4 regions of the Cyanobacterium aponinum PCC 10605 genome follow, and region 3 is predicted to be linked to each of the others. Evidence: predicted binding sites of a transcription regulator. Region 3 holds the regulator's gene; each other region holds the start of a gene.
The links. The regulator NtcA, encoded in region 3, controls nitrogen genes in cyanobacteria. The targets are predictions, from matches to a motif close to TTTGTANCNNNNGNTACAAA.
Positions count from the first base shown of each region.

Region 1: the regulator NtcA is predicted to act here: its motif matches at 4,124-4,143, upstream of pirA (arginine synthesis PII-interacting regulator PirA).
Region 2: the regulator NtcA is predicted to act here: its motif matches at 4,039-4,058, upstream of glnA (type I glutamate--ammonia ligase).
Region 4: the regulator NtcA is predicted to act here: its motif matches at 5,138-5,157, upstream of urtA (urea ABC transporter substrate-binding protein).

Region 1 is NC_019776.1:3,757,364-3,765,233, reverse strand. It holds gene glyA (serine hydroxymethyltransferase) at 1-1,030, shown strand, start outside; gene CYAN10605_RS15815 (hypothetical protein) at 1,541-2,017, opposite strand; gene CYAN10605_RS15810 (ABC transporter substrate-binding protein) at 2,152-3,780, opposite strand; gene pirA (arginine synthesis PII-interacting regulator PirA) at 4,225-4,389, shown strand; gene CYAN10605_RS15805 (fatty acid desaturase) at 4,627-5,187, opposite strand; partial or broken gene CYAN10605_RS15800 (ketosteroid isomerase family protein) at 5,242-5,481, shown strand; gene frp (fluorescence recovery protein) at 5,723-6,055, shown strand; gene CYAN10605_RS15785 (EAL domain-containing protein) at 6,445-7,870, opposite strand, start outside.
Region 2 is NC_019776.1:2,208,108-2,215,977, forward strand. It holds gene CYAN10605_RS17825 (bifunctional diguanylate cyclase/phosphodiesterase) at 81-2,522, shown strand; gene hrcA (heat-inducible transcriptional repressor HrcA) at 2,818-3,894, opposite strand; gene glnA (type I glutamate--ammonia ligase) at 4,141-5,562, shown strand; gene CYAN10605_RS09240 (response regulator transcription factor) at 6,023-6,694, shown strand; tRNA gene CYAN10605_RS09245 (tRNA-Gly) at 6,802-6,873, shown strand; gene CYAN10605_RS19300 (hypothetical protein) at 7,007-7,132, shown strand; gene CYAN10605_RS09250 (AAA family ATPase) at 7,136-7,870, opposite strand, start outside.
Region 3 is NC_019776.1:116,781-124,650, forward strand. It holds gene CYAN10605_RS00485 (pyridoxal phosphate-dependent aminotransferase) at 1-667, shown strand, start outside; gene fabI (enoyl-ACP reductase FabI) at 923-1,705, opposite strand; gene ntcA (global nitrogen regulator NtcA) at 1,859-2,536, shown strand; gene CYAN10605_RS00500 (DUF3084 family protein) at 2,617-4,065, shown strand; gene CYAN10605_RS00505 (GGDEF domain-containing response regulator) at 4,250-5,275, opposite strand; gene CYAN10605_RS00510 (PAS domain-containing sensor histidine kinase) at 5,265-7,870, opposite strand, start outside.
Region 4 is NC_019776.1:3,747,853-3,755,722, forward strand. It holds gene amt (ammonium transporter) at 1-899, opposite strand, end outside; gene CYAN10605_RS15750 (TldD/PmbA family protein) at 1,274-2,572, opposite strand; gene CYAN10605_RS15755 (MoaD/ThiS family protein) at 2,986-3,255, shown strand; gene CYAN10605_RS15760 (ParA family protein) at 3,772-4,362, opposite strand; gene CYAN10605_RS15765 (TVP38/TMEM64 family protein) at 4,486-5,118, opposite strand; gene urtA (urea ABC transporter substrate-binding protein) at 5,223-6,533, shown strand; gene CYAN10605_RS15775 (restriction endonuclease subunit S domain-containing protein) at 6,738-7,136, shown strand; gene CYAN10605_RS15780 (glycosyltransferase family 4 protein) at 7,133-7,870, opposite strand, start outside.

The sequences.
Region 1 (7,870 bases), 470 kb from region 3:
GTTATTTGGGGCGGCAATGGCAAATGTACAACCCCATTCAGGGGCGCAGGCTAATTTTGCTGTATTTTTAACCCTTCTTAACCCCGGGGATAAAATCATGGGGATGGATTTATCTCACGGTGGACATTTAACTCATGGTTCTCCTGTTAATGTTTCTGGTAAATGGTTTGAGGTTTGTCAATACGGTGTAAGTAAAGAAACTGAACGCCTTGACTATGATCAAATTCGTGAGTTAGCGTTAAAAGAACGTCCTAAGTTAATCATTTGCGGTTACTCCGCTTATCCTCGCATTATTGATTTTGAAAAATTCCGTGCGATCGCAGATGAAATAGGAGCGTATTTATTAGCAGATATTGCCCACATTGCAGGATTAGTAGCCACTGGGCATCATCCTAACCCCGTGCCTCATTGTGACGTAGTTACTACCACCACCCATAAAACTCTCAGAGGACCTCGTGGAGGCTTAATTTTGACCCGTGACGCAGAATTAGGTAAAAAATTAAATAAATCTGTTTTTCCCGGTACTCAAGGCGGTCCTTTAGAACACGTCATTGCAGGTAAAGCAGTGGCTTTTGGTGAAGCGTTAAAACCTGAGTTTAAAACCTATTGCGGACAAGTTATCGCCAATTCTAAAGCATTGGGTAATCAGTTAGTAAATAGAGGCTTTAAGTTAGTTTCTGGCGGTAGTGATAATCACCTCAATTTAGTGGATTTACGCTCTATCGGCATGACGGGTAAAGTGGCAGATCAACTTTTAGGAGAAATCAGTATTACTGCGAACAAAAATACTGTACCTTTTGATCCTGAATCTCCTTTTGTCACCAGTGGTATTCGTTTGGGAACTCCTGCTGAAACCACTAGAGGTTTAACAGAAGAGGATTTCACCGAAGTGGCTAATATTATCGCTGATTGTTTACTCAATCCTGATGATGCAGATGTGAAAGCTAATTGTATTAAGAGAGTAGAGGCATTATGCGATCGCTATCCTCTTTATCCTCATTTACAGATTCCTGTACCTGCTTTAGCTTAACTTGACCTCAGTTCGGTTTAAGAATATCCGATAAGGTTAGGTGTCAGGTGTCAGGTTGCAGGTTGCAGGTGTTAGGGGATGAGGTGATGAGGGGAAAGGAGGAAGTAGGGGCTTAGGGTTTTGGGGGGGGTAGGGGTTTTTAGCAAGGGGCTTTCTTCTGACCTAGGCAAGGGGCTTAAGCCCCTTGTTTAAGTCAGTTCGGATTTAGGCAATTTTATCGTTATTTCTAAGAAGCTATAAGATTTTCTGACTACGAGTTGGGATGCTTTCAGCTTATCCAAAACTCAGGTTAACTTGAGTAATGTATCTAGTGAAAAGGCAGGAAATAAGCAATAAACAATAGGGGCAATACTTGCCTCATAAAAAAATCAGAAGCTAGAAATGGTTGAGGTTTCAGCCTATAACAGTCAATTCTAGTTTCTGAGGTGTAATGACTAGGGAGTGGGGAGAAGACTTTTCTTAATTCTTCTGACTCCCGACTTCTGACTCTTTTTTCTTAATTTTTAATCTTTATTTTCTTTCTAAAGTGCTGATATAAACGACGGGATACTCTCCAGACTGCCTAAAGATTTGCTCTACAGTGTTTTGGCTCAGAATGGTAATTTCATGAATCCCTGACTCTTTTGTTTCAACCATTTTGAGAGTACAGTTGCGGGGATTAAAAACACCATATAATGTCTCTGTATCTTCGATAACTTTTACTCCCTCACTATTATTTCCCGTCTTTGTTTCTTCCTTCGTTTTCCAAGTATATTGACCTTCTAAAATATTGTCGGTTTTTGCTTTGATTTCTAAAACTCCTGAAACCTCAAGTAAGCCTTGTTTATTTAAAACTTGTGTTACATCTGATTCCCAAACTCCTTCTAATTCTTGAGCAGATGCGATCGCACAAGATGGAGTTTCCGCTTCAACATTAGTTGAAAAAATGCCAAAAGAGACGAAGCAAGTCGCAGAGAATAAAAGTAAAGATGGGATTTTGCGCACCATATTTAAGCAATATATAAACTTTTCCTTATTTTAACACTTAATGAATATTATCCTCTCCTGATTGATTAGAGCCTAAAACCTGCCACCTAAAACCTGAAACCAAGCCTTCTTATCCGATATTCTTAGAACTGAGATTAATTATTTTTAATTGTCCAAAAAGGAAACTGTTGACTAGGATTAATTTTGACCCCTTCAATATTGCTATGGAAAAAAGCATAATCTTTATTTTGCCAAAGAGGTATATAAGGAACTTCCTCAGCTAAAATATCCTGAATTTGAATAAATATGGCTTTTCTTTTGGCTAAATCGTCTTCTTGCCTTTGTTGATCAATTAATTCATTCATTTTCTCACTGTAGAAAAAAGAACCTTGAGTTTGCGCCCCTCCTTCCAAACATCCTTCTGTTTCATTGCCTTGTACACATTGTAAAAAAGGTTGAATATAGTTATCTGCATCGAGAAAGTCAGGATACCAGTCACCCAAAAAACTGGAATAAATCCCTTTGCCAAGGTTACTAAAAGCAGTAGCACTTTCTACCCCACTAGGTACAAACTGGATTATACCCTCTAATTGTTGATCAGCGATCGCTTTTAAGGTAGAAGCAACCCCACTACGGGTTTTAGATGCAGAAGGATACCAAACTTCAACAACTGCAGGATTTGATGGAGAATAACCTGCCCCTGTTAATAATTGTTTAGCCTGTTGAATATTATCATTTTCATTCTCTGTCTGAAAAACAGGTTGATAAGAGTCAAATACCGTGGGGATTAAACTATATAAAGGTTCAGATTGTCCCTGTAAAACCCTTTCAATCATTAAACTACGATTCATTAAAAGTGCGATCGCTTTTCTGACGTTTAACTGATCTAAAGGAGGTTGATTGCGATTTAACACCATATAACTTACCACAGTACCAGAACCTTCAATCACATTAAAAGCACCATTTTCGGACTCTTTTAATAAAGTGGTAATTTGTTCAGGAGCAAAAGTTTGATAAGCCACATCAATGGCATTAGTTAAAAAGCTATTGTATAAATTGGCAGAATTTCCCGCATAAATTTGAATATCAATACCCTTATTAACAGGTTTTTCTCCCCAATAATTCTCAAATACTTCCAAACTGACAGAATCACTATTAAAAGCACTTAATTTATAAGGACCAGTGCCAATTAATTCACTGGGCTTAAATTCACCTTCACCAATGGTATAATTTTGGGGGGAAACAGCACACGCTCCGGGAAATGCCAACAAAGCAGTGAAAGCAGAAAAAGGTTTGTAAAGAGTAATCGTTAATTCATACTCTCCCGTTACTTGAATTTCTCTGATAGTATCACTCAATAGAAATGATGGTTTACCGCCATTTTGCATAAACCTATCTAAAGAAAATTTCATCGCCTCTGCATTAAAAGGTGTGTCATCGTGGAATGTCACTCCCTGCCTCAAGGGAATTTTATAAACTAAACCATCATCGCTAATAGTAGGCATATCCTCAGCCAACAAGGGTACTAATTCTGTCGTACCTAGTGTATATGTGTAAAGACTCTCCGCTATATTGTAAATAAGATTTAATCCTGCTGTTTCATAACTGTCTGCAGGGTCTAAAGTTCTCGCTTTTAAAGTTGTACCGATACTGATTCTACCATTCTCCGAGGACGAACCATTAGAAGTATTCTGATTACTAGGATTTCCACCGCACGCAATTATCAAACTGCAACAAATTAATCCTAAACCAATATACTTCAATAATTTTTTTATTTGTACCATGCTTAATTTTAGACAATTCAAAAATAAATCTTCTCAAATTAATCAATAATAACCTGAGTTCGACACGAAGAAAAATTAGGACTCACCTTACATAATTCATTTTGTAATAAAAATATTGTAATCGTAAAAGTCTCCATCTGTAATGATTGGAGAGGAAATCACCGCAAAATTATTCTTATTTTGACTTTAAAGTGATTAGGAATGTTTCTTAAAGTTAGGAGTTGAAAGTTCCAGCAAAATGGGTTAAATACTTTTGCCTGTTCTTTTTTCCCTGTTTTTTGTTTGCTACTTTCATCGACAATTTTATGTCAAACTCAGGTAATTACTGTTTTAATATTAAATTTCAGTAACAATTGATACATTATTATCGAAAAAAAGTTATGATTTGATAAACTAAAAGAATAAATATCAGTCAATTTATAGTTATCGAGTGAGGGTAAAAGCATGGGTTTATTTGGAAAAAGCAAAAGTTCAGGTACAAGCGTAAAGGCTCATAGAGAAAATTTAAAGAAAAACTTAGAGCATCGCTTGACAGTTGCTAGAAGCAACGGAGATGAAAAATTAGTAAAACAGTTAGAACAAGAAGCGGCATATCTAAACTTGAATTAATTATTGAACGTTTATTTAGCTCAAGAATATTGGATAAGGGCAAGTTTAATGGTTTAGCAGAGTAAATAAGTAATGAGAAAGGGAGAAAAGGAGAGAGATATAAGTTCGGGGTTTTTGATTATCAACTATTCACTAATTGCCCCTTGCCCTTTCCCTATTTCCCACCTAAATGGGAAATTACAATCATATTTAAAATCAGCAGTGCCAAATTTTATATTAAACCTCAGTGAATATAAGCTAAAAATGTGACTGAGAAAATCCCATCGCAAAGGGTAATTGCCACCAAGGAAGAAAAGGATAGCGATGATGTTCTTGATGATAACTGAAATGATAACAGGTAATTAAAGACAATAATATCGGTAAATGAAAACTCTTAATTGCACCTAAACTATATTGATTATCCTGATGATGACGATGGGGTAAAAAAGTCCCAAAAAAGAATAGTTGTAACGAACTAAAAATTAAAGGCAAAGCCCAAAATAAAAGTAAATTTAACCAGTGAATGTGAAAAAGATTAACAATTATTAAAATTAATAAACATAGACGACACAAATTTAAAAAACTGACATATTTCCTCATAAATCTAAAATACCAAAAGCAAAAATTTGGGTTATGCTCATGAAAGTCTGGATCAAGACTCGTACCAGTGAAACGATGATGCAAATAATGTTTTTCCCTTAAATCTCTGAAAGATAACCCCCCATATAAAATTAAAGCTAAAGCGGCGATCGCATCATTGATATTAAGATTGTAAGGAAAAAGAATACCGTGCATACCATCATGGGCAACGATAAACAAACCAGTGCAGTGTGGTCTGCTAATATCAAACTTGGTTTTTGGTATCAATTAGGAAAATTTATGAAAGAAGAATGTCAAAATTTAAAACTAATTCCTCAACAGGGAATTTCCGAACCGGCAGAAGATGGTTATACTCAAATTAAAGTGACTGGAAAAGTTCAAACCCCTTGGTTTGGTGGTAACGTTGGTATGGATATTGCTTGGCGCTTTTTACTTAATCCTGAGAATAAAATCTTTTTTGTTGCGATTGACTTATTAGCATCTCCTAAAGAGTTATTAAATTTTATCCGTTAAGAGATTTCTATTGATAAATATACTGTTAGAATTCCCCCAAAACAAAAACAAAAGGGGGTTTTTTCATTTTTGAGAAAGAGAAAAAAAGAGAAAAGAGGGTGAAGGGGAGATGGGGGATTTTTGTTTAACCTGACACCTGATACCTGTAACCTGACACCTTTTTTTTGCGTTTTATAGAAAGATATTGATATGATGAGAGACATCTTTAAATTTTCTTATATATATCATTTAATTATCTACTATGTCCACAACTATTAATACAACAGGATGGAGTCATACTGAAATAGAAATTAGTCAAAAAGTTTTAAAAAAAGCCTATCAAAGAGAAACAGAAACTTTAATGGCACAAGTGAGAAACCAGATTGAGGACATGTCAGACATGGAGCAATTATGGCAAATTCATGATCTTTTGAGTGCCAAGCGTTATGATCTTGATGGGAAATATGATACTAGGGAAGGAATGTTAGTGTTCACTTTTGCTCAACTTTTAAAAGAGGGTTGGATTAGTTTGGAAGAATTAACTGGTTTAGACTCTGCAAAGTTAGGGAAAATTTCTTCTTTATCTAAGATGTAGGCTTGAGGTTTTAGACAAAAATATAATTAATTGTCTATGAAAGATAACAGGTGATAGGTTAAGGGCAGATGTAACTACTTTCGAGGGGCTGTGTTTGGACTTTACATCCAAATCCTGCAATCCTCGTTAGATTTGGAGTATCGTAAAGGGTTGACAGATTATACGAGAAGTTTATTGAAAGAGCGTGAGAGGGAGAAATAGGGGCTTAGGATTTTGGGGTGGTAGAGGTTGAATATATTTAACATCAGTTCGGATTAAGGCAATTTTATCGTTATTTCTAAGAAGAAGCTATAAGGTTTTCTGACTACGAGTTGAGATGCTTTCAGCTTATGCAAAATTCAGGTTAATAAAACTAAATATATGAATGAGTAGATAACGTCAGTTAATTCCTAATCGTTAATTGTCTTTTGCTGATAACTTGCCATAAAATCCATAAAATCTTCTCTAATTAAAGGCTCACTGACTAACCATCCTTGAATTAAATCACACCGAAAATTTTTCAAAATTTTTTTTTGTGTTTCAACTTCTACACCTTCGGCTACGACTTTCATATTGTAACCTTTTGCTAAAGTAATGATAGCTGAAACCAAGGCTTGATCTTGAAAATTAGTAACTAAATCTGTGACAAAAGACTTATCTATTTTTATAAAATTAAAAGGGAACTTTTTCAAATAACTTAAAGAAGAATAACCTGTACCAAAATCATCGAGAGAAAATTTAACTCCTAAACCAGATAATTCCTTGATAATTGTTTCTGTTTTTTCGCTATCCTGCATTAAGATACTCTCCGTAATTTCGATTTCCAAATACTCAGGATTGAATTGCGTTTTTATTAAAATCTCTTTTACCTTATCAGCAAAATTATCTTGTTGAAACTGTTTTCCAGAAACATTAACTGCAATCATAATCGGAGGATAACCCAAATCAAGCCACCTTGTACCCTCTTCACAAGCCATTTCCAAAACCCATTCTCCAATAGAAATAATTAATCCCGTTTCTTCTGCTAAAGGGATAAACTTACTCGGTGATACCACACCCAACACAGGATGTTGCCAACGTAATAAAACCTCAACCCCTTCAAGAGTATTTGTTTTTAAGTTAAGTTGAGGTTGATAAGTTAAAAATAATTCTTTATTTTCAAGGGAATTATATAAACTATTTTCTAACTCAAATAATAAAGTTTTTTCTTTATTAAGAGTATTTGTATAAAACTGATAATTATTTCTACCCATCTGTTTTGCACGATAAAGAGCAATATCAGCATTTTTGATTAAATGTTGTTCATCGTTACCATCTTCAGGATATGTGGCAATTCCAATACTACAAGTAGTAAAAATCGTATATTTTTCAATGGAAAAAGGCTCTTTTAAAACATTGATAATTTTTTCTGCTACTACTTGAGCAGAGGTTTTTTTCTTTATTTTTGAATCTTCATGGTTAATTAATTCTAAAGGGGTAATTAAAATAAATTCATCTCCCCCCCAACGAGCTACAAAATAGTCGGAAGGAATTACAGATACAAGTCTGTGAGTAAAATACTCTAACAATTTATCTCCTATGCTATGACTCAAGGTATCATTAATGTTTTTAAATCTATCAATATCAATAAACAAAACAGCAAAGAATTTTGAAAGTAGGCTTTCTTTGGCTTCTTGAATATTTTTGCTTATTTGCCAATAAAAAAAATCTCGATTAGGAATACCAGTCAAAGAGTCGTGTAGTGCATGATATTTTAGTTTTGCTTCGGAGTTTTTTCGCTCTGTAATATCAAAAATATAGCTTCTCATAACATTTTCCTTTGATAAATAATGAATA
Region 2 (7,870 bases), 2.0 Mb from region 3:
GGACAAAAATACTAATTAGCTACACAGTTGTATTTACTCTTTTTTTTCTGTGTCTTTACTGGTGGTCTTATAGAAGTAGTATGAAGCGAAGTTTAGAACGTTTGACAAATAATTTGAAACAAGTTGCGATCGCATCTTCGCAACAGATTGATACAGAAGAGTTAAAGCAACTATTCCAAGAAGGCAAAGCCAATGAAGAAGGTAGTTCAGACGATCCACGCTACAAAAGTCAACTACAATGGATGGAAAAGATAAACCAGTTACACCCCAATATTTTTTTATTTACTTTTACTCACCCCAATATCTCTCAATTATCCCCCACAGATAAAACCGAAATTATCTATTTAGTAGATGTATGGAGAGGAAAAAACCCTCAAAAAAGCGTTGATTTCTTAGAATCTGCCCCCGCCACATCATATCATTTACAAACTCTTGCAGAAGGGGCTACAGTTTATCGAAATTTTTACAAAGATAAATGGGGGAGTTGGATAACTTATTATGCACCCATCAAAGATTCATCAGGACAAATAATTGCGGGAATAGGCGCAGATATGCAAACAGAAGAAATAAATGAGATACAAAAAGATATTCGTGAAAGATTTTTATCTTTTTTTGTCATATCCTATCCTATTTTTTTCTGTTCCATTATCGGATTATCCCATTTCTTAACTACCCGTTTAGGAAAATTACAAAAATATGCCCAAGCTGTGGGAGAAGGCAATTATCAACCAGATATAGACATTTCAGACACTAATTTCATGTTTTCTGTGTTTCGAGATGAAAGAATGGTGTTGAGTAAAGCCTTACGGGAAATGGCGGGGAAAATTAAGCAACGAGAAGACTTATTAAATGGTATTTTTAACCAAGTAGCTGTGGGCATTGCTATCCATGATGTTGACTACAGACTAGAAATAGTTAACAATACTTTGTGTAAATTATTGGATTACTCAGAAAATGAATTAAGACAACAGTCAGGCTATTTTTTTATTCATCCAGAAGATACGGTATCCACCCAAGAATATTTGCGAGAAATTTGCTTTTCTACTAATCTTAATCCAACTTCGGTAGAAAAACGCATCATCACGAAAAAAGGAGAGGTTAAATGGTTAGAAATAACAACTACTATTATTGGGGAAAGAGAAAAACAATGTTTCGTGACTATTTTTCAGGACGTTACTAAACGTCGCTTTATGGAAACTAAGTTAATTGAAGCGGCGAATACCGATTTTCTAACGAAATTACCCAACAGGGCTTATTTTATGGCAACCTTAGAAAATTTGTTGCAGGAAGCTAAGAATACTCCTCATCAGCTATTTGCTTTATTATTGGTTGACTTAGATAATTTTAAAACTATTAATGATAGTCTTGGACATTTAGCAGGAGATAAATTTCTCATTGATATTGCCTATAGTTTACGCCGTTGTTTATCCTCTTCCCATATGGTGGCAAGGTTAGGGGGAGATGAATTTGCAATTCTCCTCGATTCTATCACTAAAGTTGAAGATGCGATCGCAGTTGCAGAAAAAATTCAAGTAGAGATAAGCTCACCTTTTTATATTCATAATCAGGAATTTTTTACCACCTGTAGTATTGGAATTGTCTTAAGTCATAATCAAACTACAAATTCTCCTTATCTTCGTGCAGAGGATTTATTTAGAGATGCCGACATAGCCATGTATCAAGTAAAAAATAAAGGCAAAGGAGATTATCAAGTTTTCGGGAGAGAAATGTATGACGATTTTATCAGGCGTTTACAATTACAAAATGATCTGAGAAAATCCATTGAAAAAGATAATTTAATTATTTATTACCAACCTATAATAGATTTAAAAACAGGAAAAATAACCAGTATTGAATCTTTAGTGCGTTGGCAACATCCAGAATTAGGATTTTTAAATCCTAATAAATTTTTGCCCATCGCCGAACAAAGTGGGCTGATGATTAGCCTTGGCAAATTAGTGTTAAATAAGGCTTGTAATCAATTGAAACAGTGGCAAGAAGCCAATTTAATTCCAGAAAATGTTTGTATAAATGTCAATGTTAGTGAGCAACAATTTGAGCAGGGAAATATCTTACAACAAATTAAAGATGTTTTAAACAAAACCCAAATTTCACCTCATAATTTACGTATAGAAATTACAGAATCAATCATTGCTCATCAAATTCAAAATATTACAAAAATTTTATCAGAAATCAAAAAACTAGGAGTTAAAATTGCGATCGATGATTTTGGTACTGGTTATTCTTCTCTAGCTAGATTGAGGAATTTTCCTTTAAATCAAATAAAAATTGATAAAGCATTTGTTAAACCATTAAATACTCATCCTAAAAATATTAAATTTTTACAAGGAATAATTACCCTTTGTCATAATCTCGAATTAAATGTTGTTTGTGAAGGAATTGAAACAGAAACACAACTAGAAATTTTACAAAAACTAAACTGTAATTATGGACAAGGATATTTATTTTCTAAGCCATTGAGTCAGGAAGAATTTTCTCTTTGGATAATGAATCAAATCTAAATCTTACATTATCTAAGTAACAAAACATATTTAATCTCAGTTCAGTTTAAAAATATCGGATAAGGGTAGGTGTTTGGGAGATGGGGGGATGAGGGGAGAGGGAGATAAGGTTTCAGGTTTCAGGTTTTAGAAGAAAGTAATGAGTAAGGAGCAACGAGTAATTATCAACTATTCACTATTTACCTTTGCTCTCCCCCCTCTCGAGGGGGGATAAAGGGGGGTTTGCCCTTTTACTTTGCCCCTTGCCCTTTTCACCATCACTTATAGATGAAAATTTATCCCGAACTTAAGTAAATTACATTTTTTCAGATAGATAATTAGCCGTACATTCAACAAGGGCGATCGCCTGTTCATAGGGCATTCTCGTCGGTCCAATAATGCCAACACTACCCACAGGATAATCTTCTTGAAAATAATAAGCAGATATTAAGCTACAAGAGCGCATCGACTCCAATGGGTTTTCTGAACCAATATGAATTTTTACTCTTTTTCCGTCCAAATTTTCATTAATATTAAATAAAAGAGGTAGAAGCTGTTTTTGCTCTGTTTCTAAAAAATTTAACAGAATTTTAACCTGATCTATACTTGAAAATTCAGGTTGTTGTACTAATTGTGAGAATCCCTGCAATAAAATAGGAGTACTTTGAGCTAAATGATAACTAGACTTTATCTTTGTGAGCAAATGATTAATAAAATCTGTGTAAAGTTTAAAATCATTATCCAACTCACTGCCATCTAAATGATTAATTTCCCTCAGAGATTTACCCTTTAATTTATGATTTAAAAAATTCGATAAAATTTCTAGCTCACTATCAAGAACTTCAGGATGTAACTTTTGAGAATTAAACGTTAATTCCTTACTATCTAAGACGAAAGATTCTGTTTGGTAATTATCTATGACGATCACCAACATAATTTTATTATCAGCAACTCGAACTAACTGAAGATGATGAATAATATTACCTGAGACTTGAGGTAGGGTAATTAAAGCAATACAGCCACTTACTTCTGCAAGAATTTTTGTTATTTTTTGAAAAAGAATTTCATAACGCCCGGATAAATTGAGCCAAGTAGCATCGAGAAAAGGATCAAGGGAAACTTTAACAGTATTTTGTTCCGTTAAAAGTTGATCCACGTAAACACGATAACCGGAATCAGAGGGGATACGCCCGGCAGAAGTATAAGGTTGATATAAAAAACCAGCCTTTTCTAATTTCCCCATCGCATTACGAATTGTCGCAGAACTAACGCTAAAGTCATACTCTTTCATTAAAGTTTTTGACCCCACTGGTTCAGCCGTTGCGATGTAATGCTTAATAGTTGCCTGTAATACTTTATGATGGCGTTCATTGAGCTTAATTTGAACAGTCATCTTATGCTTTATTGGAGTAGTTAAATATAAAAAGATTATAAAAATTGTTTGTTTATATGGTGCTAGTATAACTTTTCTTTACATCTTCGCTGTGTCTTCTGTCAGTTATGCAAAATTAGCATAAAGACAATAAATATTTATATATATGTATCAATAGCTACAAAACTTAGGTTTGACTGTGCTTAGGATTAAGACTTGTGAGTAAGACATAAAAGTAACGACAAGAAATAAAGGAGAAATAATTTAATGCCCGGAACTCCCCAAGAAGTCTTGAAAATGATTCAAGATCAGAATATCAAAATTATCGACCTCAAATTTATCGATTTACCCGGTACTTGGCAACATTGCTCTTTTTACTACGATCAAATAGACGAATCTTCTTTTGTGGATGGTGTGCCTTTTGATGGTTCTAGTATTCGTGGTTGGAAAGCTATTAATGAATCTGATATGGCAATGGTTCCTGATCCTACCACTGCGTGGATTGATCCTTTCTGCAAAGAACCTACCCTTAGCATGATTTGTAGTATCAAAGAACCTCGTACTGGGGAATGGTACTCCAGAGATCCTCGTAGTATCGCTCAAAAAGCTGTAGAGTATTTAGCTCAAAGTGGCATCGGAGATACTGCTTATTTTGGTCCTGAGGCGGAGTTTTTTGTGTTTGATGATGTTCGTTTCGATCAAACGGAAAACAAGGGATACTATTATGTTGACAGTGTAGAAGGACGTTGGAATTCTGGAAAAGAAGAAGAAGGCGGAAATTTAGGTTATAAACCGGGTTACAAACAAGGCTATTTCCCCGTACCCCCCACAGACACGATGCAGGATATGCGTACGGAAATGCTTTTAACAATGGCTGAATGTGGTGTACCCATTGAAAAGCATCATCATGAGGTTGCTACTGGTGGACAAAATGAATTAGGTTTTCGTTTTGCTACTTTGATAGAGGCGGCAGACTATTTAATGACTTATAAGTATGTGATTAAAAATGTTGCCAAGAAGTATGGTAGAACTGTTACCTTCATGCCTAAGCCTTTATTTAATGATAATGGTTCAGGGATGCACACTCACCAATCTATTTGGAAAGATGGTCAACCTTTATTCTGGGGTGATGGTTATGCCAACTTAAGTAAAATGGCTTTACACTATATTGGTGGTATTTTAAAACACGCTCCTGCAATTTTAGCTTTTAGTAATCCCTCCACTAACTCTTATAAGCGTTTAGTTCCGGGTTTTGAAGCTCCTGTTAACTTAGCTTACTCCCAAGGTAATCGCTCGGCTTCTGTACGTATTCCTTTATCTGGTACAAATCCTAAAGCGAAACGTTTAGAATTCCGTTGTCCTGATGCTACTAGCAATCCTTACCTAGCCTTTGCCGCAATGCTTTGTGCAGGTATTGATGGTATTAAAAATGAAATTGATCCGGGTGAACCTTTGGATGTGGATATTTATGATCTTTCCCCAGAGGAATTAAGCAAAATTCCTTCCACTCCCGGCTCTTTAGAACAGGCTTTAGAGGCTTTAGAACAAGATAATGCTTTCTTAACAGAAGGTGGGGTATTTACTGAAGACTTTATCAATAATTGGATTGAGTATAAGTTAGATAATGAAATTAACCCTATGCGTCTTCGTCCTCATCCTTATGAGTTTGCATTGTATTACGATGTCTAAACAAACTATTTGATAACTTCTCATTTTTCTGGAGGCATTGTCGCCTCCTTTTTTATTATCTTAACCTGAGTTCGGGATAAGCTGAAAGCATTATTTTCTCCTAGTCAGAAAACCTTATAGCTTCTTAGAAACAACGATAAAATTGCCTTAATCCGAACTGACTTAAACAAGGGGCTTAAGCCCCTTGCTAAAAACCCCTACCACCTGCAACCTGCAACCTGCAACCTGCAACCTGCAACCTGACACCTAACCTTGTTGGATATTCTTAAACCGAACTGAGGTTATCTTAGTTCTATAAAAAAATCTCAGTTCGGGGTTTTCAATTCTTAATTTTTAATTATCAACCATTTACCTTTGCCCCTTGCCCTTTGCCCTTTGCCCTTTTTGCCATGACTCATCGATGAAAATTTATCACGAACTCAGGTTAAGATATAAACCATAGAGAAAGATAAAGAGAAAAATGAGTAAGATTTTAGTGGTAGAAGATGAGCAAAAATTAGCTAAGTTTTTGGAGTTAGAGTTGCAATATGAAGGCTATGAAGTTGCGATCGCACCAGATGGAAAAGAAGGATTAAAGGTTGCTCAAAAAATTAATCCTGACCTGATTTTGCTAGACTGGATGTTACCCCAAATGTCTGGTTTTGATGTTTGTCGTCAGTTACGTAGTTTAGGCTGCATGATTCCTATTATCCTTTTAACTGCAAGGGATGAAATCAATGATCGTGTGGCTGGTTTAGATGCAGGGGCGGATGATTATATTGTTAAACCTTTTGGTATTGAAGAATTATTATCTAGGTTACGAGTCCATTTACGCAAAAGCAATGAAGAAGACCCCGACGAACTACACTTTCTTGATTTGAGCTTGAATCGTCGTACCCGTGAAGTAAAAAGAGGCGATCGCATCATCGATTTAACCGCTACGGAATATGACTTAATGGAATATTTAATTTCCCACCCTCGACAAGTATTAACTCGTGATCAAATTTTAGAAAAAGTTTGGGGTTATGATTTTGGCGGAGATTCTAATATCATTGAAGTATATGTAAGATACCTGCGACTGAAATTAGAATCGAATAAGGAAAAAAGAATTATTCAGACTGTTAGAGGCGTAGGCTATGTGTTGAAAGATTAATTTTCATTTTTCTAAGAGTTTACCTTGAGAACGGGAAAAATTTTAAGAAAAACCTTGACATTTTTTTATTTTTTTGACACAATATTAAATGTCGCAAACAAAAAGATGCGGGTATAGCTCAGTGGTAGAGCGTCACCTTGCCAAGGTGAATGTCGCGCGTTCGAATCGCGTTACCCGCTTATTAAAAAGTAAAAACATAAAATAATTACTGAGAGATAGAGTATCTGGTATTAATCATCAGGTATTTAAAGTAAGAGTAAAAAATAGTGGTATTCAAAAAGAAAAAGTTGCGGATAACGTTTTATTTATTATGTGAAAATAGAAAATACAGTAGTTTTATTAACTGTTTATACAAAATCAGAACAGGCTAATATTAGTAGTCAACAAATTATTAATATCATCAAAGATTATCAAGTTAATTCTACTACAGAAAATTAAACTTTAATATAAAAGAGCAATAGCCTCCCCTATTTGTTTAACTTTATTTACTAATTCGGGGGGATTAATTACCTTAACTTGTCCACCAAAACCAACAATCCACCGTAATAAATCAATGTCTTCTAATGACCATATCGGTAATTTTACTTGAAAACGATTAGGAAAGTTTTTATCTTCTGTTTTTTTTAGGGTAAAAAGAGGATTTGTTTCATGATTTTTATGAAGACGGGCTGACATTTTCATTTGTTGTAAAGGGAAGCGATTTGTACCTTCACTGATAAACTTAAAAATATGATTATTAAACCATAATTCCATAGTTATTTCAGCTTTGCTTTTTTGTTTAGTATCGAGATATTGTTTTTGCAATTTGACGTTATTTCCAAGGAAGATTCCTCCGCTAGCTTGATATAGTTTTTGTAATTTATTTAAGGCGTTTATTTGTTGTTTCATTTCCCTTGATTGATGAGTCTTTCTACATAAAAATAATCTATCTAATCTTTCAAACTTAAATAATCCTTTATTTACTCCTTCTGCATATTCATAACCTAAATACCATCCAATGTTATGAAAAACTATTTGTAATGGATAAATTAGAAAATAACTATTATCCTCTGTTTGATTATATTGAGAGTCATCTTTATAAAATTCGGCACTGCCTAAAAAGCGATTTAATTCTAATAATTCTCCAGAGGCGATCGCATCTTCTAAGACATCAATTTTTTTGGCTAAAGAATCATT
Region 3 (7,870 bases):
TCCTAATAATCCCACAGGGGTTGTTTACTCAAAAAAAGACTTATTAGCTATTAATATAATATGTAAGGAAAAAGGAATTTATCATATCAGTGATGAGGCTTATGAGTATTTTACTTACAATGGAATTAAACATTATTCTCCCGCCTCTTTTGTAGATAGTGATAATCACACAATTTCTTTATTCAGTTTATCGAAAGCCTATGGTTTTGCTAGTTGGAGAATTGGCTATATGGTGATTCCAAAACATTTAGAAATGGCTGTTAAAAAAATTCAAGATACCATTCTAATTTGTCCTCCTGTCATTTCCCAATATGGTGCTTATGGTGCTTTAAAAATTGGCAAAAATTATTGTCAAAAATACTTACTAGAAATAAATAAAGTTAGAGAAAAAATGCTTGATTCTTTAGCAAAAATTTCTAATATTTGTGAAGTGAGTAAATCTGATGGGGCATTTTATTTGTTTTTAAAAATTAAGAGCGATATGAATTCTTTTGAATTAACAAAAAAACTCATTGAAAATTATCGAGTGGCGGTAATTCCCGGAACAACTTTTGGTGTAGAAAATAAGTGTTGTTTAAGGGTTGCCTATGGAGCGTTAAATTATGATACTGCATCTATAGGTATTAATAGATTGGTGGAAGGTTTATCACAACTTATCGAGGTTTAAAGCGGGGGAGAAAGCAAAGTTAAAAGGGCAATGGGCAATAATTTGAGTTCGGAGTTAAGATAAAAAAGAAATTTCCCTCTTTTTATCCCCTCTCTCAAAGCAGGGCTGTTTCAAAGTAAAAAATTAGGTTAACTGAGATTAAGTAAGAGTAAGAGATATAAGGATTTTTTTCTATTAGTTAAAACTTTATGAACAAAAATCCCCCCATCTCCCTCTCCCCCTATCTCCCAATCCCCTAACACTCTAACTCAATACTTACTCTGTCATGCCCATAATTTCATAACCTGCATCCACATAAATAATTTGTCCTGTAATACCACTAGCTAGGTCACTACATAAAAAAGCGGCGGTATTCCCTACTTCAGTTTGAGTAACAGTGCGTCTGAGGGGTGCAACTTTTTCCACGTGGTGAATCATATCAAGAATTCCTCCTACTGCAGAAGAGGCAAGAGTGCGAATGGGGCCTGCAGAAATCGCATTTACTCGCACATTCATAGGGCCTAATTCGGAGGCTAAATAACGAACACTCATTTCTAAGGCGGATTTAGCAACACCCATGACATTATAGTTAGGGATAACTTTTACACCCCCAAGATAGCTAAGGGTTAAGATACTACTACCTTCACGAAATAAGGGTTTCGCTGATTGCACTAAACGGGTTAGTGAATAGGCGCTGACATCTAAGGCTGTTTGAAAACCATTACGAGAAGTATTACTAAATTCTCCCGATAGGTCTTCTTTCTGCGCAAAGGCTAGGCAATGAATTAAAATGTCTATATGACCCCATTGGTCTTTGATTTGATCGAAGGTAGAATCTATTTGAGCATCATCTTGCACATTGCAAGGAAGAAAAACACTGGGGTTTAAAGGTTCTACTAAATCTCCAACTTTTTTCTCGAAACGTCCTTTTTCATCGGGTAAATAGGTAACACCAATATTTGCACCGGCTTTATGTAGTTGTTGAGCAATACCCCAAGCAATAGATTTATTGTTAGCAATACCTGTTACTAAGGCGTTTTTTCCTGTCAAATCTAACATATTCTTGATTTTGAATCTAATTTTCTGTAATTTAAGGACAATTATTCGCTAAACTGATCAAGTTATAGACGGTTTTCTCGTTATTCCTATTTTCTTATAGAAAGGGTCGTTTATCGAGCCATTTTTAATTTTATTTTTAAGTTAATTATCCCTATGCAATCATTGTCTATGTCTGAACAACCCTTAGCTTCAGTTTTTCGTCAAATTGGGGCGGGAATTTATACCCCTGTGGTGGAAAAATTTGAACGAGGTAAAACAATTTTTTTTCCGGGTGACCCTGCGGAAAGAGTATATTTTTTAATGAAAGGTGCTGTCAAGTTGTCACGGGTTTATGAGGCAGGGGAAGAGATTACCGTGGCTTTGTTGCGAGAAAATAGTGTTTTTGGGGTCTTGTCTTTGATTACTGGGCAAAAATCCGATCGCTTCTATCATGCGGTGGCTTTTACTCCTGTGGAATTACTTTCCGCTCCTATCGAGCATTTTCAGCGTTCTTTAAAAGAAAATCCTGAGTTGTCTCGATTGATGTTACAAGGCTTATCGTCTCGCATATTGCAAACAGAGATGATGATTGAAACTTTAGCTCATCGTGATATGGCTTCTCGTTTAGTTAGTTTTTTATTGATTCTTTGTCGAGATTTTGGTATTCCTAGCCCTAGCGGTATTACTATTGATTTAAAATTATCTCATCAGGCGATCGCAGAGGCTATTGGTTCAACACGGGTAACGGTGACTCGTTTATTAGGAGAATTAAGACAAGAAAATTTAATTACTATCAATAAGAAAAAAATCACAGTACATAATCCTGTTGCCCTTAGTCAGCAATTTGCATAAGTTTTTCCTCTATTTCCTCCCACCTCTACTAACAAAAAATAATCATTTTTTTGATTTTTAACTACACAAATTATTAACTAATGACTAGCGCTTATATTTTAATCATAGCGATGTTACTTTTGGGGGGACTAATCGCAGCATTGGGCGATCGCATTGGTACAAGGGTTGGAAAAGCAAGATTAAGACTCTTTCAATTAAGACCCAAACAAACTGCTGTTTTAATTACCATCGGTACAGGAACATTAATTTCTGCTTCTACTTTAATTATTTTATTTAGTTTAAGTGCATCTTTGCGTCAGGGGGTTTTTCAACTAGATGAAATTCTCAAAAAAAGACGAGAAATTACTCAACAATTAGATACGGTAAAAGCGGAAAAAGAAAGGGTAGAAGAAGCTCTGCTAGAGGCTAAAAATAGACAAAACACTGTCTTAAATCAGTTGAATGTTAAAGAAAATGAATTGTCAACAACTCAAAAAAAAGTTAGAGAAATTCAAAGTAGAACAGAAAAACTAAGAAAAGAAGTAGAAAGAATTATTAAAGAAAAAGAAGATTTATTAATAGAAAAAGATGAAATTCAACAACAGAGCTTAAAGTTAGAACAATCCATCGCCCAAAGAGATCAAGAATTACGAGAAAAACAAGGACAAATTGAACAGCAAGAGGCAATTTTACAACAACAACAAATCAGCCTTGAACAGTTAAAAAATAGACAAAAACAGTTAGAATCAGAAATAAGTAGCCGAGATGAGCAAATAGTAGAACTCGATCGCCTCATTTCTCAAACGGATGATATATTAGATGCAAAAGAGCGGGAATTAGCTTCTTTAGAAGGTCAACTGGAATTTTACCGCCAAGAAGTGGAAATTCTCGAACAATACTACCAAACTTATCAAGATTTAAGAGAAAGACCCATTGCTGTTATTAAAGGACAAGTATTAAGCGTTACTTTGGTACAAATCAAAAAAGATACAGACATCAGCGAGTTAGTGGATGCTATTTTAAGTCAAGCCAATCGCAATGTGATGCAGATTATTGGTTATGGTAATCAGCCCCCCAAAGAAAGGTTTGTACAGATAACTAGGGGGCAAGTAGAACAGATGAAACAACAATTAGCCAATCCGGGGCAATATTTAGTGAGAATTTTATCGGCTGGTAATTATGTGCAAGGAGAAGAAAGAATCCGTATTTTTGGAGATGTTACCCCTAATCAAATAATCTACCAAAAAAATGAAGCGATCGCATCTATTTCTATTGATGAACAAGATTTAAACAGTGGCGAATTACAAGAAAAACTAGACTTTCTCATTTCCGTTAGCCAATTCCGAGCTCGTAGAGAGGGAATATTAGGACAAATTTTTATCGGGGATGGCAAAATAACCTCCCTTGTTAACTTTATCGAAGAATTACAGTCTTCAGACCAAACTATTGACGAAATTTTGACTGTCGCCGCCAGTGAAACCTATACCTCAGGACCATTACAAATTAACTTAGTAGTGATTGCGGACGGCAAAGAAGTATTTAGACTATGATTTCTCATTTAGTTAGGGAATAGGCAAGAGGCAAAAGACAGCCTCTTAATTAAGAATTAAAAACTCTGAACACTTATCACTCATTACTTGTTTCTTCCTCATCCCCTAAACATCCTAACACCTGAAACCTGAAACCTGAAACCTACCCTTACCCGATATTCTTAAACCGAACTGAGGTTAAATATTATTCTAAGTCAACACTATACCGAAAACAATTTCTACCCTCTTTTTTTGCCAGATAAAGAGCATCATCTGATTTATCAATTAAAGTATAGGGATTAATTTTTGCAGAGGGAATAAGACAATGAACGCCCATACTAATCGTAATGCTATTACTGGCACTAGAACCCCGATGGGGTATAGCTAATTCCATTATTTTTAGAGAAATATTCTCACATATCGTGATTGAACCCTGTAAATCAGTATTAGGTAAGAGAATCACAAATTCTTCCCCCCCATAACGGGCAACAAAATCACTGGAGCGTTGTAAACTAGACTTTAGGGTTGATGCGATCGCCTTTAAAACTTCATCACCCTGTAAATGTCCATAGGTGTCATTATATTCCTTAAAACAGTCAATATCAACCATAATCATTGATAAAGGTTGCTTTTCTCGACATAAACGATACCATTCTTTTGATAATAAATCATTAAAATAACGACGATTATAAACCCCCGTTAAACCATCAATATTAGCAATTTGTTCCAGTTTTTGATTTGCAATTAATAACTGTTGTTCAACTTTTTTTCGGGCAACTATTTCCTGATTTAAAAGATTTTGATAACGATAAATTTTTAAATGAGTTTCCAAACGACAAACTACTTCAGCCACCACAAAAGGCTTAGTTATATAATCAACCCCCCCCACTTTAAAACCCTTAATTTTTTCCGACAATTGTTGTTTAGCACTAAGAAATATAATGGGGATTTGACAGGTACGAGAATTACTCTTTAGTTGACGACAAACCTCATAACCATCTATTTCAGGCATCATTATATCTAACAAAATTAATTCAGGAGGATCATAATCAACTACTTTTAACGCCTGTTTTCCACTTAATACTTGTCTCACCTCATAACCATTATCCATCAACATCGTGGAAAGAAATTGGATATTTTCAATTTGATCATCAACAATTAAAATATCACCTCTTTTTGAATTTTGGTTATCTCCGCCGTCACTTGTATTCGCACCACTATCAGTAGTCATTTATGTTACTCAAATACATTAACTCTTCAAAGTTAAGTTGATCAGTCAATAATTTTAGAGACTCTCTTATTTGTTGATAGTTATAGGGAATTTCTTCAATGGTCTTTAGTATTTTACTACTTCGGGCACTTAAAGAATTATAAAAAAGTTTTTTGCGCCAAGAATAGCCCATAAAGACTAAATTTTCAGGTTTTAATCGAATCGTCTTTTTATTATTTTCATGATCAACAATTTCATTTTGCCACTTAAGTTCTATATTCAAACATAATTCTATTTTTCGCCAAAAATTAGTAAAATCAAAGGGCTTTAAGATAAAATCATCAAAACCCGCCGTTAAAAGTTCATTAGTTGACGATAAAGTTGTTAAAGCGACAATTTTAGTCTGATATGAATAATTGAATTCTAACCTTCTAATTATTTTTACTGTTTCTATATTTTTACTATTTAAACTCGAAACGGAAATTAAAATTAGACTTGGTTGCCATTGCTGATAAATATCGAGAATTTCTTGTCTATTTTTGCCCTCTCTAAGCTCAAAATTCGCTCCCCTAAAAAGATGACGAATAATTTGAATATCTACGGAGTTTTTTTCTAGTAGTAATATTCTATATTTTGAGATAAAAGAGTCGTTATTAACGATCTTAACAATGTTATTGCCCTTAACTAAATCAGTAAATTTTACTTTTTGACATATAATGTTAAATTCAAACTTACTACCATAATGGAGTTTACTGCTAACTTTAATATATCCCCCCAATAAATTAGTATATGTTTTACAAATAGCTAACCCTAAACCACTTCCTTCTCCTGAATTTTGCCCCCTATTTCCCTGAGTAAAAACTTTAAAGATTTTTTCTAGTTCATTTTCGGGAATACCCGCCCCAGTATCCTCAACAGAGAAATAAATATTAACATTTTGATTATCTTCTTGTTGACTATTATCGTCATTAATTATTTTAACAGTGAGTGTTATTGAACCTTGACGAGTGAATTTAATCCCATTATTAATCAAATTAGTAATAATAGATCTCAGTTTTCCTTGATCTGTTTTTATATATTCGGGCAAACCAGACTGTTTATGTAAAATAAAATCGATATTTTTGTTTCGAGCTTTTAGGGTAAAAATTTCATCGAGGTTATTAAGAAAATCCAGAAAATTGAAAGAGTATTTATTGACTTTTAATTTACCATATTCTATCTTTGATAGATCTATTATTTCATTAATAAGTGATAATAAATGTTCCCCAGATTTACTAATAGTATTGATATATTGCTTATGTCTTTGAGAAATATCATCATCAAGGCTCATTAGTTGAGTAAAGCCTAAAATTGCATTAAGGGGAGTGCGTAACTCATGGCTCATATTTGCCAAAAAAAGGCTTTTTGCTTGGGAGGCTTCTTCGGCTTTAATTTTTGCTTTTTTTAATTCGATTTCTGTTTGTTTACGCTCTGTTATATCTTTAAACATTCCCACTAAGCCAATAATATTTCCCTTTTCATCAGGCAAAGGGGCTTTATGAGTTTCTATCCAAAGTTGCTCACCATTATCTAAAGTGAATGTTTCTTCAATAAATAATTTTGCTTGATTGGATTCTATCACTTCTCTATCATCTTCAATGTACTTTAGGGCTTCCTCCTCTGTAACAGCAAAGTCAAAAGGGGTTTTTCCGATTATTTCGTTGGTTGATGATAAACCGTGAATATCTGCTAGTAGTTGATTACAGCCAAGAAAAATACTATTTCTGTCTTTCCAAAAAATGGGAAAGGGGATAGTGTTAATAATAGTTTCGATGAATTTTTGTGATTTTTGTAAATTTTGCTCTAATTCTTTTAGGGGCGTAATATCTGTTAATCCTCCAATTGAGCCAGTATTTTCCCCTTTTTCATTGTAGGTAAAAGTACAATTTGCCATCACCCATACCACTTTACCGTTAGGATGTAAAAAACGATATTCTTCTTGCCAATAAGATTTACTTTTAAAGGCTTTCATCCACGATTCATAAATTCTTTGGGCATCTTCTGGATGAAGTCGTTTTGCCCACCCTTCTCCTAAACATTCTTCAAAACTAATGCCTAAAAGTTCACTGGTTTTCTGATTAATATAAATACATTGACCCTCTGTATTATTGCGATATAAACCTATAGGTAAAGATTCTGCTAACTCTGCATAACGATTTTCGCTTTCTTTAAGTGCAATTTCAGCTAATTTGGTTTGAGTGATGTTACGAATATTTATTAAAAATTCTTGGTTATTTAAAGCAACTACTCTTGCTTCTTCATAGTTTATTTTTCCGTCTTTAAGTATGCAATAGTCAAATTTAACTACTTCTTTTGTTTGTTGACAATACTTTATGGCATCAAATATTTTTTGACAGAAGTAATCGGGAAAAACATCCATAATCGATTTAGATAAAGATACTTCAGCCGATAGATATAAGTTACTAAAACGAGAAGAAGATTTATAGTCAATAATTATTCCTTGAGAAGAAATAGTTAAGAATAAGTCTGGCAGTGCGTCAAAGATGGCACTCATCTTTGCATTTGTTTCTAAAAGTTGATTTTGGACTTTATTTTTTTCTGTTATGTCTTGCTGAA
Region 4 (7,870 bases), 480 kb from region 3:
TTAATATTTAACATTAAAAAAGATCCGATCGCGCCTATAATTACCGCCTCCGCCGTTGATACTGCATGACAAGAAGCCGTAATAGAAACTAAACCTGCAACGGTTCCATTCATCAAAAACTCTACTTCGGGAATTTTATATTTATACCAACCAAAAGCACAACCGCAAATCATTCCCCCCACTCCTGCCATAAGAGTATTAACTAAAATTCTTGTTACCTCATTATTGAAAGCAAGAGTGCTTCCTCCATTAAATCCAAACCAAGCAATCCATAATAACATTACCCCCAACACCGATAAAGGCAGATTTGATCCATTAATTTTATTTATCTTTCCTCCTTCTAAAAATCTTCCTTGTCTTGAACCAATTACCAACAGTAGAGCAAAAGCAACCCAAGCACCGATACAGTGAACTACAGTGCATCCAGCAAAATCCACAAAACCCATACGCCCTAACCAACCGGTAAAAGCATTGTTATCATAACTCAAACCATTCCATGCCCAATGTCCAAATACAGGATAAACTAATCCAGACACCAACGCCGCCACCATAATATAAGAATTAAAGCGTAATCTTTCTGCCACAGCCCCTGAAACGATAGTGGTAGCAGTACTGCAAAACATTGCTTGAAAGAGAAAAAAAGCTCCTAATTTAAAATTATCCCCTACATCGAGAAAAAAATCTTGAGTACCGATTAACCCGCCCCTACTTAAGCCAAACATCACCCCATAACCAAACATCCAAAACAGCATTACGGAGATGCCAAAATCAGCTAAATTTTTAACTGCAACATTAATATTATTTTTGCTTCTGGTTAAACCCGACTCCAAACACATGAATCCGGGTTGCATTAAAAATACTAATCCAGCACAGATTAGAACCCATTGTAAATCATTCATTGATATGACAATAATTTTTTCTCTTTGTTCAGAAGAATATAGCAAACTTGTTCAAAACATATCCAAATTCAAGAAAATTTCATTCCTCTTTGAACATTTTTGGAGTTGCTTAATTGTGACTAAAACAATAAGGTTAGGTGTCAGGTGTTGAAGTATTAAGTATTAGAGGGATGAGGGGATGAGGGAGACGTAGGGGCGAATGGCCATTCGCCCGTACAGGGTTTCAGGTTTTAGAAGAAAGTAATGAGTAACGAGTAACGAGTAATTATCAACTACTCACTATTCACTATTTACCTTTGCCCCTTGCCCTTTTATTACCTATTGCCCTTTTCTCAATCATCCATAGATCAAAATTTATCCTGAATTCAGGGTAATTAGCTATCACTTACCACAGAGATATTATCCACAACTATGGAAGGAGTATAACAAGCACCACTCCAAACTATATCAGATGCGATCGCATTTACTTTTTGTAAACACTGATAAACATTACCCGCTAACATAGTATCTTTAATTCTGCCTTGAATTTTTCCATTATGAACCAAGTAACCTAAATCAATATTGAAAGAAAAATCCCCGGAAATGTCCGCACCGCCTCCGAGAATCTGATCGACAATAATACCGTGATCCATATTTTTTACTATTTCTGGAAAAGACTTATTACCTTCACTAATCACTAAATTTACTAAATCAGGACTGGGATAAGCACCTAAACCCGTACGAAAACCATTACCTGTATTACTTATACCTAGTTTAGAAGCGGTTTTTTTATCAGTGTAAAAATTTTTTAAGACTCCTGCTTCTATTAAGGTTAAATTTTGAGTCATACTACCCTCATCATCAAAAGGGCAATCATAGGGTTTCAAATCTGGTTGTTGCTTTAAAGTTAAACAAGGAGAAATAACTACTTTTCCTAAAGACTCACTCCAAGGAGATGATTTATCAAGAATATATTTTCCATTTAAGGCTTCGGTGACGGTATCCCAAAGAGTGACAACAGCATTAGGAGTGAATAAGACTGGAAATTTACCTGTTTTGACAGCAACGTTTTTTTCTGCCCATTCTAATCGTCTTAAAACTGATTCAATGATTCTACTTAAATCAATATGTCCATGGGAATATTCTCCATCATAAATGCCTAAAAAGTCTTCTTCTCTTACTAATTCCAATCCCACAGACGCACTTTGACTAATATCTTTTTGTTGACAGTATAATCCTTGAGTATTGATTAATGTTGTGGTTTCCCTTTCCCATTCCACATCCAAATTAACAATCGCTTCTGGATATAAATCTAAAATAGATGCGATCGCATCTCCTCCTTCTTTTATAATTTTTTTATCTTGATCAACAAATCTTTTTGAGTTACCATCATCGTTAGAATAAATTAGGTTATTTGTACCATTTAAAAATATTTCTTCAGGATCATTCAAATCAGAAACAGCAAGGGCTTTTGCAATTAAATCATCAGCAGTAAACTCTCCATAAGCTAAAGCTAAACCCGGTTTATTATCTCTCCATAAACGTAAGGCAACCCCAGAAACTTGAGAAGACTCAATTTGTTTTAAACGATTAGCAGAAAAACAAATCGGGCGAGAATAAGACTCAACTTGATAAACCTCTGCATTTTTAATTCCTTGTTTTTTAACTAAATCTAGTAAGTTTTCTGGTTGCATAAAATTATATAATTTGTTTTTTAAACTATAACGACTCTTTCTTAATTTTAATAACCTCAGTTTGGTTTAAGAATATCGGATAAGGGTAGGTATCAGGTTGCAGGTTGCAGGTTGCAGGTGTCAGGTTTAGGGGAGTAATGAGTAATGAGTAATTATCAACTATCAACTATTCACTATTCACTAATTGCCCTTTTCGCCATCACTCATAGATAAAAATTTATCCCAAACTCAGGTTAATTAACACTTTTCTTTTACGGTAGTTATGGCAAACTAATAGAAAATAACTTATATAAATCATCCTGTACAGGAGTTATAGCAAAATAAAAATTAAAAGTTTATCAATGATTATTAAATAATTCTCTTTTTCCTATCTAAACTAATAATTTATATCTTCAAATTAATAGAGCCAAAAAATGAAAGAAAACAAACATAAAATAACAGTGATAGTCAAACTATTTGCCATCTACCAAGAAACCTATCAAAAAGAAGAAATCACCCTTAAATTAGAAAAAGAGATAACAGTTAAACAATTATTGCAAGACTTTATCGTACAAGAAAAACCAGAATTAAAACCTTGGGAAAATATCACCAGATTTGCAGTTAACCTACAATTTGTTGAACCTAATTTTATCTTAAATGATCAAGATGAAATAGCCTTAATTCCACCTGTTAGCGGAGGCTAAAAATATTTCTCATTATTTCTCATACAGTAGTTATGATAAATTAAGAGAAACAGGACTTCTATAACGTTTATTGCATAGTGTTTATAGTTAAATAAAAACTAAAAGTTTATAAATTATTATTTAATAATCCCCTATTGCCCATTGCCTCTTGCCTTTTGCCTACCCTAACTAATAATTTACATACTCAAAGTAAGTGATAGAACCACTATTATTTAATAACTTTCTTTTTCCTTTCTCCCCGTAAAAGAGCAGGGTTTTTTCATTCTCAAAAATGTCAATTTTTGAAACTAACAAATAGTAACAGATACAGGAGTTTTTAAGTATTAATTAATCAATTATTAAGAAAAAACGCTCCCCTCTACTGTGGGAGAGGGGTTGGGGGTGAGGGCAAGATAATTTTGCCCTGACTTTTAAAAAACCCTGCTTCTCGAGGGGGGACAGCAAAAGTGTTTAATTAACACGCTTCCCCAACACCTTGACACCTGCAACCTGAAACCTGAAACCTATTTTAAACTCCTAACTCATAATCTCCTTGCCCACATCTCGATATTTCTTCCATGCCACTTTAGCGCGATCGTCGCTGTAGTCTTTTACGGTTTTTCCGTGTTGTGAAGCCCTTTCAAAAGCGATTAAAAGGGGAATTTCTGTTTTGAATAGAGGCAAATTTTGTTCTTTTAAAAAATATTTCGCAGTTCTGCTGTTGCTAGTACGAGAATCTACTTTCGTCAAGAGAATTTTATAATTATTCACATTGTGTTTTTTCAGCATTTCTACTGCTTTGATAGTAGCATCGAGATCCAAATGATTGGGGGTGGTGGGAATAATCATCAAATCATTTCCCTTTGCTAAGTCCACAAAATCATCTTCTTCTGGTCCCCCTCTCATATCTGTGACAATATGTTTATGAGTTGCCATAAAAGGGGCAGAACCAGCCTGAGAAGCCACTGTAAAAGGTAATTTTTCCTCCCTAGCCCACACTAAGGCAGAACGATTGCGATCAGCATCAACAAGTAGGGTTGGTTGATCTGTTTGTAAATAAGCGGCTAAATGAATGGCTGTTGTGGTTTTGCCAACACCACCTTTTAAAGATGCAATAGCGATTAACATAATTTTTTAATAGTATTTTGTATTTTATTAATTTAGGTTTGATATTAATAGTTTTTTAGGCTTAATTTTTTATTTTTTCAATCAGTTTAGGTAGATTTTATCTTAATTATTCACACTATTTCCTTAGTTTTTTTTGCCTTTTGATTTATTTTTAAACCAAGTTGCTCCGAATAATAGTAAACTCGCTAAACCAGAGGCAATGGTTACGGGTAATATACTGCCCTCGGCTAAACCTGCTCCTATCATCACAAAGGGAAAAATCCCCGGAATTGTGCCGAAAATCGTACCAAATAAATAATCTTTTTGGGTAACAGAAGTCAAACCTGCCCCATAGTTGACGATTCCGTAAGGAATTAAAGGTAAAAGACGAATAGCGAAAATATACCATATTCCTCCTTTTCTGATTTCTTCATCAAGGTTTTGTAGGTAACTACCAAATTTTTGTCTGACCCAATTTTGTCCCAGAAATCTAGCGTAGATAAAACTTGCTATAGCGGCCATAATAGCTGCGATCGCAGTCCAAAATAAACCCCATTGAAAACCAAAAATTAAACCGCCGCTAATATTTAAAGGAGTTGATGGTAAAAGTAAAATCGTAGCAACAATATATAACAATACATAAATTATTGGTGCAAAAATTCCCAGTCTCTTTACCTGCTCATGCAAAATTTCTGGTTGAATCCCCCCCATCCAAACAATACTAACCCCCGTTAAACAGATCAAAATTAGTGTTACAACAATTAATTTACCCTTCACTAACCACTCCCATAAAAATTATGTATCCAAAAATACAAAATATGCTTAACCTTATCTTTACTATTAATTAGTTTAAAACAACATAATTAGTAAAAAATAATACTATGTCAAGACTAGGTAGAAGAAAATTTCTCCTTTACGGATCGGCTACATTAGGAACAAGTTTACTCCTCAAAGCCTGTGCTGATGCTCCTCCTCCTGCCGATGATACCGCTACGGATACCACTACGGAAACTCCTTCTGGTGGTGAAGGGGATACCATAAAAGTAGGAATCTTGCACTCTCTTAGTGGTACAATGGCCATTAGTGAAACCACTGTTGTGGAAGCTGAACAACTTGCGATCGAAGAAATTAACGCTAGTGGCGGAGTTTTAGGAAAGCAAATTGAAGCGATTGTCGAAGATGGCGCATCTGATTGGCCTACCTTTGCGGAAAAAGCAACTAAGCTAATTGATCAAGATGGAGTAGTAACAGTATTTGGCTGTTGGACTTCTGCTAGTAGAAAAGCTGTTTTACCTGTATTTGAGTCCAAAAATCATATGTTATGGTATCCCGTACAATACGAAGGACAAGAATGCTCTAAAAATATCTTCTATACTGGTGCCGCCCCTAACCAGCAAATTGAACCTGCTGTAGATTGGTTATTAGAAAATAAAGGTAAGGAATTTTTCCTCGTTGGCTCTGACTATGTATTTCCCAGAACAGCAAACACTATCATTAAAGCTCAATTAGAAGCAAAAGGTGGCACCACCGTAGGAGAGGATTATTTACCCCTTGGCAATACGGAAGTTACTCCCATTATTACTAAGATAAAAGCCGCTCTACCCAACGGCGGTGTTATTTTTAATAGCTTAAACGGAGATAGTAACGTTGCTTTCTTCAAACAAATCCAAGCCGCAGGTTTAACTCCAGATAAATATCCTGTTATGTCTGTAAGTATTGCCGAAGAAGAGGTTAGACAAATTGGGGTAGAATATCTTAAAGGTCATTATGCCGCATGGAACTATTTTCAAACTGTAGAAAGTCCCGAAAATGAAAAATTTGTAGAGGCTTTTCGTGCTAAATATGGTCAAGACAGGGTAACTAATGATCCCATGGAAGCTGCTTACATTATGGTTTATCTCTGGAAACAAGCCGTTGAAGCCGCCGGCACAACCGATTTAGAGCCTGTGAGAAGTGCGGCTGTCGGCCAGTCATTACAAGCCCCTGAAGGACTTGTCACCATGCAACCTAATCATCATATTTCTAAAACAGTCAGAATCGGACAGGTAAGAGATGACGGTTTATTTGATATTGTCTTTGCCACAGATGCACCTGTTGACCCAATACCTTGGAATCAATATGTAGCTGAAACTAAGGGTTTTGCTTGTGACTGGACAGATCCGGCTAAAGGTGGTAAGTATAAAATGAGCTAATTCTGATAATAATTTAATCATAGAAGCGCGATCGGCGTAGCCGCACCTTCGGCGACCGCACTTTTCGTTTCTCCATAAAAAACAGAAAATTATGGGAGAGGGGTTGAATTTATTCGCCCCTTATAGTGTTTAGGTGTTAAGAAAACCTCTGTTAGATTTATAAAGATTTTTTTAGTTATTTAATTAAAGTTTCAAGCATAAATAATGGACAAAAAAGGAGATAAAATATCATTTTTAAACATTTATATTGATTCTGAGTGGAAAGAAAAATTAATTGATATTGCTCAACAAAAGAATATATCTTTAGAAAAATTAATCGCTAGTATTATCGGTAATTATTTAGGTGAAAGTTTGGAGCATGAAAAATTAGAAAAATTAACACAAGACTATGAAAAATTAAACCAACGCCTGAGTGTATTAGAAGCGAAAAATTTAGAGTTAGAAAAAATAGAAGCTAAATTTCATATATTAGAAAAACTGGTGGAAAATCTACAATATCAAATCAATCCTCGTCATATAGACAAGGGAAATATCACCCATTCTTTGGATGATGAAGACATATATGATGAACCAGACGAAATTCTAACAGATTTTTTAGATTAAATAAAAGAGTCTAACCACGATTCAAAACGGTTGCCCCATGCCGTTAAAGAATAAACATCTTCTGCCACCTGACGACAATCATAGCGATTGATTTCGGGAAGACGTTGAATGGCAATCGCTAAATCTTCCACACTATCAGGGGTTACTAAAAATCCTGTTTTGCCATCGGTAACAATTTCCGCAGGACCTCCTCTAGCATAGCTAATTACAGGAACGCCACAAGCAAGAGCTTCAATGGCAACATTTCCAAAGGCTTCTACCCAACGAGGAGTCATAATCAATCCTAAACAATCACGCAGTTGTGCTTGTAAATCTTTGGTAGATAAAAACCCTTGATATTTAATTGGGGCTGAGGGATGTTGATTTTGAATGGTTTGCCAGTATTCTTGGTCTTGAATTTTACCAAAAATTAGTAAGGGAATGTTTGTGATTTCCGAGGCTTTTACGGCATCTTCTAAGGCTTTTTCTGGGGCTATTCTACCTAACCATGCTAATTGTTTTTTCGGTTGAGGTTGAAACTGATATAAAGATAAATCAATACCACTACCTAAGCATTGACATTTATCTGCAAAAGGAAAGGTATCTGCTTGAGATTTAGTATAAACACCAAATTGATAAGGAAATCGTGTTGCTATTTTTCCCATAATCTGATCTAAACTATCAGAAAGAGACCCCATACTAATAAAATGTGCGATCGCAGTTGAAAAAAAGGGAGTAAGATAAAAAGGAAGCCA